Regions from separate parts of the Microcoleus sp. POL10_C6 genome, predicted to be linked through region 1. Evidence: riboswitches for the same ligand, from Rfam matches in the RefSeq annotation. Region 1 holds a riboswitch; the other holds the start of a gene.
The links. A riboswitch is a leader RNA that binds a small molecule or an ion and turns the genes downstream of it on or off. The one in region 1 is predicted to bind cobalamin.
Positions count from the first base shown of each region.

Region 2: it holds a riboswitch for cobalamin, as region 1 does, so the genes downstream of both, QUA34_RS26225 (hypothetical protein) here and QUA34_RS03505 (CbtB-domain containing protein) in region 1, are expected to answer to the same signal.

Region 1 covers NZ_JAUBRB010000004.1:58,383-63,511, forward strand. Annotated here, with positions in the region: gene QUA34_RS03485 (heavy metal translocating P-type ATPase) at 1-335, opposite strand, end outside; gene QUA34_RS03490 (heavy-metal-associated domain-containing protein) at 381-581, opposite strand; partial or broken gene QUA34_RS03495 (transposase) at 1,033-1,737, opposite strand; gene QUA34_RS03500 (Nramp family divalent metal transporter) at 1,747-3,051, opposite strand; cobalamin riboswitch at 3,220-3,362, shown strand; gene QUA34_RS03505 (CbtB-domain containing protein) at 3,381-3,578, shown strand; gene QUA34_RS03510 (hypothetical protein) at 3,724-4,914, shown strand; gene QUA34_RS03515 (vitamin K epoxide reductase family protein) at 4,984-5,129, opposite strand, start outside.
Region 2 covers NZ_JAUBRB010000069.1:538-5,666, forward strand. Annotated here, with positions in the region: gene QUA34_RS26210 (hypothetical protein) at 1-673, shown strand, start outside; gene QUA34_RS26215 (ABC transporter substrate-binding protein) at 767-2,188, shown strand; gene QUA34_RS26220 (Uma2 family endonuclease) at 2,405-2,983, shown strand; cobalamin riboswitch at 3,022-3,166, shown strand; gene QUA34_RS26225 (hypothetical protein) at 3,329-3,769, shown strand; gene QUA34_RS26230 (methyltransferase domain-containing protein) at 3,789-4,655, shown strand; gene QUA34_RS26235 (ABC transporter ATP-binding protein) at 4,891-5,129, shown strand, end outside.

The DNA.
Region 1 (5,129 bases):
AGCGAGCCAATCACGATAACGGCGCTGATAATACCGCTAACCCACACCTTGCGGGTCAAGTCCTGATTTTCACTTTGCCGCGCCTGCCGTTCTGCATCATCTTCTGGGGCAAGTACATCATCTTGCATCGGCAGAGCAGAATATCCAGCCGCATCCACGGCATCCTGAATCGCTGCTACATCAGTTTGGCTGGGATTATAGGTAACGCTGGCTTGTTCAGCTCCAAAATTAACATTGCACGTCTCAACTCCCGGAACTGAGCGGATTGCCTCTTCGATGTTACTTGCACAAGAGGCACAACTCATGCCTCGCAGTTTCATAGTGGCGTTTTCCATACAAAATCTCCTTATTTTCATCCTTAAAATGGGTCTGAGAAATCTTTAGTGACAGGTAACGGGATAACCTGCCACTGTAATTGCCTCTGTAATGGCGGCTTCAGATGCTTGAGTTTGGATATTGACCAGTTTGGTTTTGGGATCTGCCTGAACATTTGCGGCGGCATCTACTGTCTTGATGGCTTTGGTAATGGTTTCGCCACAAGCTGAACACGCCATGTTAGGGACTTTTAGCTGTAGTGTCATGGTTGTATTTTTCCTTTCCTTTGAGGGGTTAATCCTATCTTGCAGTATCCAGTCCACTGGAGTGTCAAGGGGGAATGAAAAGAAATTTTTGAGAACCTCTAAAAAGGAGAAATCAACACCCTGGACACCATGATCTGCTGTCTCTTGAATCCCTAGGGCGTGTTTTCAAAGTCGGTGTATCCTAGATTGGGGCGCCGATCGCACGCAGGGAGTCATGCTTCCCTTCAATCAAGGCCAAGTGTGGACCTGTCCCTTCTGCGCCAATACGGTTCAGTTAAGGGCTATGCAGTGCTTAAAACAATAAATACAGGAGGATTCATTATTATTCCAGTACCTCTGTGTTTAACTTGTTTAGAGCGAAATTTTGAGACAGGCTTTTTCACAACTCTTGGGTTGTTTCTATGAACCATTTCAGGTAGAAGTTGGTCAAGTATCTCTAAAGTTAACCAATTCAAAAGAAGAGAATTTCTTGTGGTTGTAACCGCTGGAATTTTGGCAGAGCACGACGAATCACTCGTAATGTTCCAGTAAAAGACAGACGCAATGGTGAAACACCGGCACTGCTTGCAGCTTGAAAAATTAATGACCGTACAGCTCTTCGGTCCTAGTAGTAAACCATAAATTTCTTGTACCACTTCTTTCGGTCTTTGAGAACGAATATGAGTTTTTCTTCCCAATAAATGTACTTTGACTTCATCAATAGTATTCTCGACTTCCCAACGTTGATGATATTCACAAGCAAGTGACTGGGCTGGAAATTTTTCAGCGTCCAACAAGCTCGTAATTAAACGATATCTAATTTGTGTGACTGGGTGTTCGGGAGCCTCAATTGTGTACTCAATTACTCTTACCTGTATGGGCTTAAATCTTTTTTTTCTTAGTTTGCCTGATGGATAAATCTTTCCTCAAATATGAACCATCATCTAATAGTGTTTGGTTTAAGAATTTAACGTTGGATGGAATTCGCACTCTTCTACTCACAACCTTTACTGACTGTAGCTTCTACCATCGCATAAGAATGTAAGCCTCTATCCCACATCAATAGCATTCCTGGCGTTACTGAGCGTAACAACTTTAACGCTCTTACTCTTTCTCCCATTTTATATGGACACATTAAGGCATCAAATATTAAATGTGTTCCTGCCTCTACCGCAATCGCAGATTACTAGAAAATAGTCTGCAATAACAGCCAACTATTTAATCCTACTATAATACTAGCCACTAACCAAGCTAAGGCTTTCAGCCAAAATGGATTCACAAACTCTCCCATTAAGTTGCGGTTTGAGGTAAACATTACCAAGGGAATTACTGCAAAGGGTAATTGCAAACTGAGAATCACTTGACTGAAAACCAGTAAATTAGTTGTACTGCCTTCACCAAACAAGATAATTACGATCAAAGCCGGCACAATTGCAATCAGTCGAGTCAGCAAGCGCCGCAACCAAGGTCGCAGCCGAAAATTTAGAAACCCTTCCATCACAATCTGTCCTGCTAAAGTTGCTGTCAAGGTTGAGTTCTGCCCCGAAGCCAATAAAGCAAAGGCAAAAATTGCACTAGCAGAACCCACACCCAGTACCGGAGAAAGCAGTTTGTAAGCATCTTGAATTTCTGCTACTTCTTGATACCCGGAAAAATGAAAGCTTGCAGCCGACAATATCAGAATTGCTGAATTAATAAACAAAGCTATTGACAGCGCTACGGTGGAATCAATTGTGCCAAATTTAATTGCTTCCCATTTTTTATCAGCAGTTTCTTCCCAAGAGCGAGTTTGCACGATCGACGAATGCAAGTAAAGATTGTGCGGCATCACAGTTGCCCCCAAAATACCCACCGCAATATAAAGCATTGCCTGATTTTGCAAAATCTCTAGGCTGGGAACATAACCGAGTAAAACTCCTCCGGCATCAGGTTTTGCAAAAATCATTTCTGCAATAAAACAACCGCCAATAATTGCAATAATCGTAATCACCAAAGCTTCGATATAACGAAAGCCTTTTCCTTGTAAAAATAATACCATTATTACATCTAGCGCAGTGATGCACACTCCCCAAACTAAGGGAATACCAAATAGCAATTGCAGTCCGATCGCACTTCCAACAAGTTCAGCTAAATCGCAAGCAGAAATAGCAATTTCACAAAGTATCCACAGCAAAAAACTGACTCGCGGACTGAAATAATCTCGACAAGCTTGTGCCAAATCTCGTCCCGTTGCCACTCCCAAACGCACGCAGAGTGATTGCAGCAAAATTGCCATCAAATTAGATAGCAAAATCACACTTAATAGCGCATAGCCAAACTTGGCTCCCCCCGCTAAGTCAGTCGCCCAGTTTCCGGGGTCCATGTAACCCACTGAAACCAAATATCCCGGCCCTGCGTAGGCCAGCATTTTACGCCAGAAACCTTTGCTGTTGGGAACGGGGACGCTGCGGTGGACTTCAGGAAGGCTGGGTCTGTTTTCGGGGTGAGTCATTGGTTTTATTGTTAAATAATTTTCATATTATTTTCATAATCTCACAAATTCTGTTAAATTTCATCAGTCGTATTGCTCAAAATCCGCCAAAGTTGCAAGAAATATGAAGTTGTGTATTTTTTATCTAACACTCCAGGTAATGTGAATGCAGCAACAGAATGTGTGATATGCTCTGAATATCAAATCGGTTCTGGTGAGGAACAGCCACCAGAGGTAACGGGGAAAGTTCGGTGTAAGTCCGGCACTGTCCCGCAACTGTGAAGGAGACAAGTTCTCCAAGTCAGGATGCCCGCCGATGCCCAAATTTACTTTATTCATCTGCGAGGTACATGATGACTACTCAATCTTCTTCTTCTTCGGTTTGGCAACAAACGGCACGGTTGACGCTTTCAACACCCGTGCAAGCGACGCTCTACATCTCCCTATGCGCTTTGACTGTCTGGACTGTTTACTTTACAACTTATCCCGCCGTCCATAACAAGGTACACTCTCTGCGCCACCACACTTTGATGGTTAGTTGTCACTAAACAAGATTGTTTTTATTTGAGATATTGCAGTGCGATTCGTTTAACCTGTTGGGGCGGGTAAACCTGCGAGCTTTCTCAGAGTGCAGACAGGTTAAATAAACCCGCCCCCACCCCGCGCGAGATTCCTTAAAAGTCCAGAATTAAAATGTCAAAATTAAAGTTTTCTGCGCTCATCAGTGCTGTCTGCATGATGAGTATCTTTTTCTATGGTTGGGTAGGGTTTTCGCAGTCTCCACAATCAACTGTGCGACTGACTTCTGAACCCCCAATCAGCCAGATTTTACCCTTTGAAGCCGAGGCAACTACACCTTTATCTCCAGTGTCGTTAAAGCTGCAAGCTTTAGATGCAGCGGGGATTCCTTTAGAGAATGCTCGAATTAGTTTGACAATTTTAACTCCGCCTAAAAATCATTGGTTTACCACCGATTTTCCGATCGTGGAGGGAACAAAGTTGCTGGATATAGAGGCTGTTGCAGCTAAAGGTGAGTTACAAATCCAGCAAATGCTGCCCATTAGGGGAAATTATCAATTGTTAGCAAAGGTGACTCCGATCGCAGAAAATGCTTTTACTCCTATTCAGCAAACTTTAACACTATCCGTGCCGGAAAACGGGGTGAGGTATCGCAATTTTGGGATTTTAGCTGTGATTTTGTTGGTTGTTGGGCTAGGTGGCGGCTTGGCGATTGGAGGAAAGCCCAAAATCCAAGCAGGAGAAATAGCGCCTGAAAGAGTGCGATTGCTGTTAAGTGGGGCGATAATAATTGCGATCGCTACCTTGTTATATGTTAATGTCAGTGCTGAAATTGCCCAGTCTGAGATGTCGATGCCAATGTCTCACATGACAGAATCTAAACCGACAGAAAAAACTAGCCCCATTGTGCAATCTCAGGGTTTACAGGTGCGACTTTCTGGAGATGTTAGTGCGACAGTAGGGAAAGCTGCTAATTTACAAGTTCAAGTCACCGATACCAAAACAAATCAGCCAGTCACAGATGTATTGTTCAATGTTAAAGTCACCCAACTCGAAAATGATTGGATTGCTTTTGCCTACAAAGGTGTCCCGGATGCAGCCGGAAAACTGATATGGCAAGAGCAGTTTTTTGATGGCGCACCTCACAAAGTAGAGGTAGAAGTTTCTCCCCAACCCAACGGGGCCCGTCAGTTTTCACCATTCCAGGTTTTACAAAGTATTGAAGTTGAGGGAGTCGCGCCTCCTCTTTCAGTGCGGTTGACTGTTTTAGCTTACTTTACAGGCATTGTAATCGCGGGGATGGCGATCGGATTTGGATTGCAGCGCCGTTTGCTTGGGCTGCGGGTGAGAGTAGGGCGCATTTAACCGGATTTCGGATAATTTAATTTAAGTGCGATCGACTATGATTAAGTCGATCGCCAGAAATCACTCTTGTCAACGTTCCTGATTTGAGAGCTCTTTAAATTCGCGAGTTCCCTGATAGCCAGATAAATCCGCTAACTCCTGCAAAGATTTTTGCCCTTGGTAAAACTTACCGTTAATTTCCCAAGTGGGAGTCCCTTGAATCTTCGCAGCTTCGC
Region 2 (5,129 bases), on a different contig from region 1:
TAGTTTTTTGGCATTTGGTTTGCCTTTTGGTTGGTATTCCGGCAGTGTTTTCCTTTATTTATTTGCTGTAATTGGTTTGATGTTGGTGATATTCTCACAGATTGAGAGCGTTACATTTGATAAAAATCTCGGTCATCTGACTTTCAAGTGGGAACAACCACTCATTTTCAAAATCAAAGTGGTCAAACACCTGATTCAAGATATTTCAGGTGTGGAAATACAGAAGATTGAGGATAGTGAGAGTATTAAGTATCGTGTATGTCTGGTGCTGGAGTCAGGCAAGCGGTCTGTGCCTTTAACTTCATACTTCAGCACTGGTTTGGGAGACAAGCATAAAAAAGCCGAAGTCATTGCGACATTTCTGAATATCAAAAATTACGGTCTCGAAGGCTTTCCCAGACAACAAAATTCTAGCGAAGAACTTCAATGGGAGACTATAGAGGAGGAGATTGTCCACTGGGAAACTGCAATTAGAAGTGACTCCAATGATGCTGATTCTCACATCAGATTGGCATCGGCTTTGCTTAACCAAGACCAAATAAAAAACAAACAACAAGCAATAAGCCACCTAAAACAGGCAGAGGCTATTTTCAAAACTAAAGGCTATGACGAGGAAGCAATGCAGGTTTTCCAACTTTGGGGCGCGCTCTATTGGGGACTTCTGGGAAAGTGAGGTTTAGATGGAATTTTCTCTTCCCAGGCTCTGCTGGGAATACTTACCCCGAGGTTCGGCCTCCAAACACTATCAAAATAAGGAGAAAAAATCATGTATCAAGATACTAACAAAAGAAACAGCCCGCCGCCCATTTTTTTTATTATTGTACTCGGCTTAATTGGGTTTGGCGCATACAAGTTCCTTCCCGGTTTATTGAATGCCAAAAGTTCAAATACATCTACACCGACAACGAGCGCATCGGGAGCGATCGCAAGTCGCATCAGTTTAGGAAATCGGCTATTGGTAACATCCCAAACAACAGCAGAAAAAAAAGCCGGCGTTGAAGCTTTTGTCAATGGAGATTACCAAGCAGCCGTCAAAAAATTTCAGGATTCGCTGCAACAAAATCGCAACGATCCCGAAACGATTATTTATTTGAATAATGCCATTATTTATTTGAATAAGACCCCAGCCAGCAATGGTTCCCCCTTAAAAATTGCTGTCAGCGTCCCCATTGGTAGCAACCCCAATGTCGCGCAAGAAATCCTTCGAGGTGTCGCCCAAGCTCAGGATGAAGTCAATAATAGCGGTGGCATCAACGGTGCAAAACTGCAAGTAGAAATTGTCAACGATGACAACAGTCCAGAAGTGGTCAGAGATGTTGCAAAAGCATTAACAAACGATGCAAGTATACTAGCAGTAATTGGACACAATGCTAGCAACGCATCTCTCGAAGCTGCTCCGATATATCAGCAAGAAAAACTGGTAATGGTAACACCGACTAGCTTTGCCAATAATCTATCAGGATTTGGCAGCTACATATTTCGGACAGTACCCAATATTAGCGTCATGGCTGCTCCCTTAGCAGAATATGCAGTCAAAACAGCAGGCAAAACTAATATTGCTATTTGTTACGACTCCCAAGCACCGGATAATATATCATTTAAAGATGAATTTGTGGCATCTCTTACTGCTGCTGGCGGCAAATTAGTTCCCACTGTTTGCGACTTTTCACTCCCTTCTTTTAATGCGGAAAATGCCCTCGCCGATGCTGTCAGCAAAGGTGCACAAGGATTGATGGTAGCGCCCCACATCGATCGCATTGACCGTGCGATTTCTCTGGCTCGCATCAATCGAGGCAAATTGCCACTCTACGGCAGCACTACGCTCTACACCTTTCAAACTTTAAAAGACGGACAAAAAGACGTTGACGGGCTTGTTTTGCCCGTTCCCTGGCATCCTGAAACTAATCCCGGTAGCCGTTTCCCAGAAAATGCCCGCCAGCGTTGGGGAGGAATTGTGAATTGGCGAACAGCAACGAGTTTTGACGCGACTCAAGCTGTGATCGCTGGCTTGCGGCAAAGCAATACGCGGGAAGGATTGCAACAAGCACTCAGAAATGCGAGTTTTTCGACAGCAGGAGCAAGCGAGGATGTGAAGTTTTTGCCCACGGGCGATCGGGCTGGTAAGCCGATTTTAGTGCAAGTTAAACAAGGAGGAAGCACTGGCTATAACTTTGTCCCGCTGCGGTAAGTTTGTTAAGTGCGATCGCGCTCACATCTTGCACATTCTCAATCAGCCTTTCAGGGGCGGGCCGAATGCCCAACCCCTACTCCCCACAATAAAATTCCCTCTTTGTGGAACAGGCATCTTGCCTGTTTTTTAGCATGATTAAAATCTATTTTTCTGTTGAACTACCCAAATTTTTAAGATAAAATGAAATGAGTAGATTAAAGGAGAGCGTTGTGTATGATCGCGCCAGTTGAAACCAAAACCTACACCGCTGAGGAATATCTAGAATTAGAAATCAATTCTCAGGATCGGCATGAATTTATCAATGGGGAGATTGTTCTGATGGCTGGCGGCACACCGGATCACAATGAAATTACCACTAATTTAGTTGTTGCGCTGAAACTGGCGTTAAAAGGGAAACCATATCGGACTTTCAGTTCGGATCAGCGGCTTTGGGTTCCGCAGCTTAATAATTATACTTACCCGGATGTGATGGTGGTAGCGCGCCCGATCGAACTGCACTCTGGACGGACGGATACAATTACGAATCCGCTGCTAATTGCTGAGGTGCTGTCTAAAGGTACTAGAGCTTACGATCGAGATGAAAAGTTTGCTGCTTATCGCACTATTCCTAGTTTTAAGGAATATTTATTAATCGACCAATATCGGCTACAGGTGGAGCAATATTCTAAAACAGATGCGAATAAGTGGATTTTTTCGGAATATAGCTGTATGGGCGATAGGCTGACTTTAACCTCTATTCCTGTGGAGATTTCGCTGGCAGATTTGTATGAAAATATTGAGTTTGGTGAATAGGCGGACGCTTTTTTGTCAAATATCCCCAATAGTGGTAATATTCCCGTATATCGATCGGCTCTGATGGAGAACAGCCATCAGACGCAAGGGGGAAAGTTCGGTGCGAATCCGGCGCTGTCCCGCAACTGTAATGAGATCGTTGGATCTCTGAGTCAGGATGCCCGCCGATTTGTTTACAATCATGTTTTTCATCTGCGAGGTATGGATGATGGTGAGTTTATTATTTTTTTTATTATTGGATTGGGGTTTTTTAACCGCAGATATCAGCAGATAAACACAGATGAACGCTGATGTAATTCGATTTGTGTTCTGAAGGGTATCTTATTTTAAGGGAAATGAAAAGAAATGCGAGTTGAAGATAGTGTTTGGCAGGGTAGTTTTGGCTACTGGCAAAACTTGTTTATTCACCAAAATATTTTGCCGATCGGGCATACTGCTTGGAATGGTTTTTTGCATCGAGGACGAGGCTTGGTTGCTTGCAAAATCAATACTCCCATTAATGGCTCGGTGAATTGGAGTGTAGATACTATAAAGTACGATTTGCAATTTATTTCCGACTTGGAGGCAACCGTTTATTTACAGCAACTAGAAATAGAGGAAAATACTGTTTCCAATCTGCTGCAAATCATTGCTAGTTATGAACCCAAGGAAGCAATTATTTTTTTGTCGATCGCCAACGGTCACATTGATATCAATTTGTTGCAAAAGTTGGCAATTTCTCCTGTTGAGTGCTATGAACAAGTATGCAAGCGCTGGGAAGAATTTCAACTCTGCCCTAAATCCTAAAACTTACTAAAATTTCCGAATGCCGCAGCCAAAATCAATCGAAATTTCCAAAGTAACTCGCTACCAAAATGCAGCGCTTAATTACTATTTGGGCCTGACAGATTCGCCCTACCTTCACTACGGCTATTGGGAAACCCTACCTGTGCCCGCTGACGAACTAACGATCGCCCGATTGCGCCTCGCTCAGCAAGCTTATACTGTAAAACTGTTGGATGCAATCCCCAAAGGCACTCATACGATACTCGATGTGGGCTGCGGGATTGGCGGAAATGCGGCTTATTTGCTCGATCGAGGTTTTGCAGTCGAAGGGCTCGCACCCGATCCGTTTCAACAGCAGCGCTTTCTTAAGTGTACGGGCGATCGGGCAATCTTCCACCTCACGAGGTTTGAAGACTTCAAAGCAACCCATTTCTACGATCTTATTCTCTTTAGCGAAAGTAGCCAGTATATGTCGGCTGTTGATATTGCTAACGGTGCCGCCAAAATCCTCAATCAGGGTGGCTACGTTTTGCTGGCTGATATGCTACGATCTGATGCTAATTATAAAGAGGGAATGTTCTCTAATTGTCATGTTGTTACGGAACTTCATGCAGCATTAAAGCAGGCTGGATTCACTTTAGTAAAAACTGAGGATATTTCCGCCCATATTTTGCCAACAATCGATTTGTATGTAGATACTTTCCGCCGATATGGACTAAATACAATGATCTATGTTGCAGATTTGATTGCGATAACAGTTCCGCCCGTCCACAAATTCCTGCGCTGGATATTTCGCCGCTGGTTCAAGAAGTTGGTGGTTGAAGGATTGGAGGCAAGTCAACTTTTTGAGCAACATCTCTGTTATGAAATGCAACTTTGGCAGTTGTCAAAATCTGATCTAGGCTGACACAAATATAGCAATTCAATTCTACATCCTTTGTAATTTTCTTACTCCCTCCCCTTGATAAGGGGAGGGTTGGGGAGGGGTAAAAAGTTGACGACTGCTGCAAGGATTGCTATAGAATGGAAATCGGTAATCGGTAATTAGTAATCATTCATCGGTAATCGGTAATTGGAGGCAGAGCCTCCGGGTATTTATTCCCAGGCAGAGCCAGGGAACAAGGCTATAACAAATAACAAATATGTCTCAATGGATTCTCGAATTCGATCGCACTTCCTACTCCTATCCCTGCGGTTCGCGAGTGGCAATTCAGGGTTTAAATCTAAAAGTCCCCGCTGGCAAACGGTGCGGGCTGATCGGTCAAAATGGCTGTGGCAAAACCACCTTTTTTCTGTTAGCAAATGGCTTGTATCAACCGCAACAGGGAATCATTAGCTGGCAAGGTGAACCCTTTAGCTACGATCGCAAATCTTTGATGCA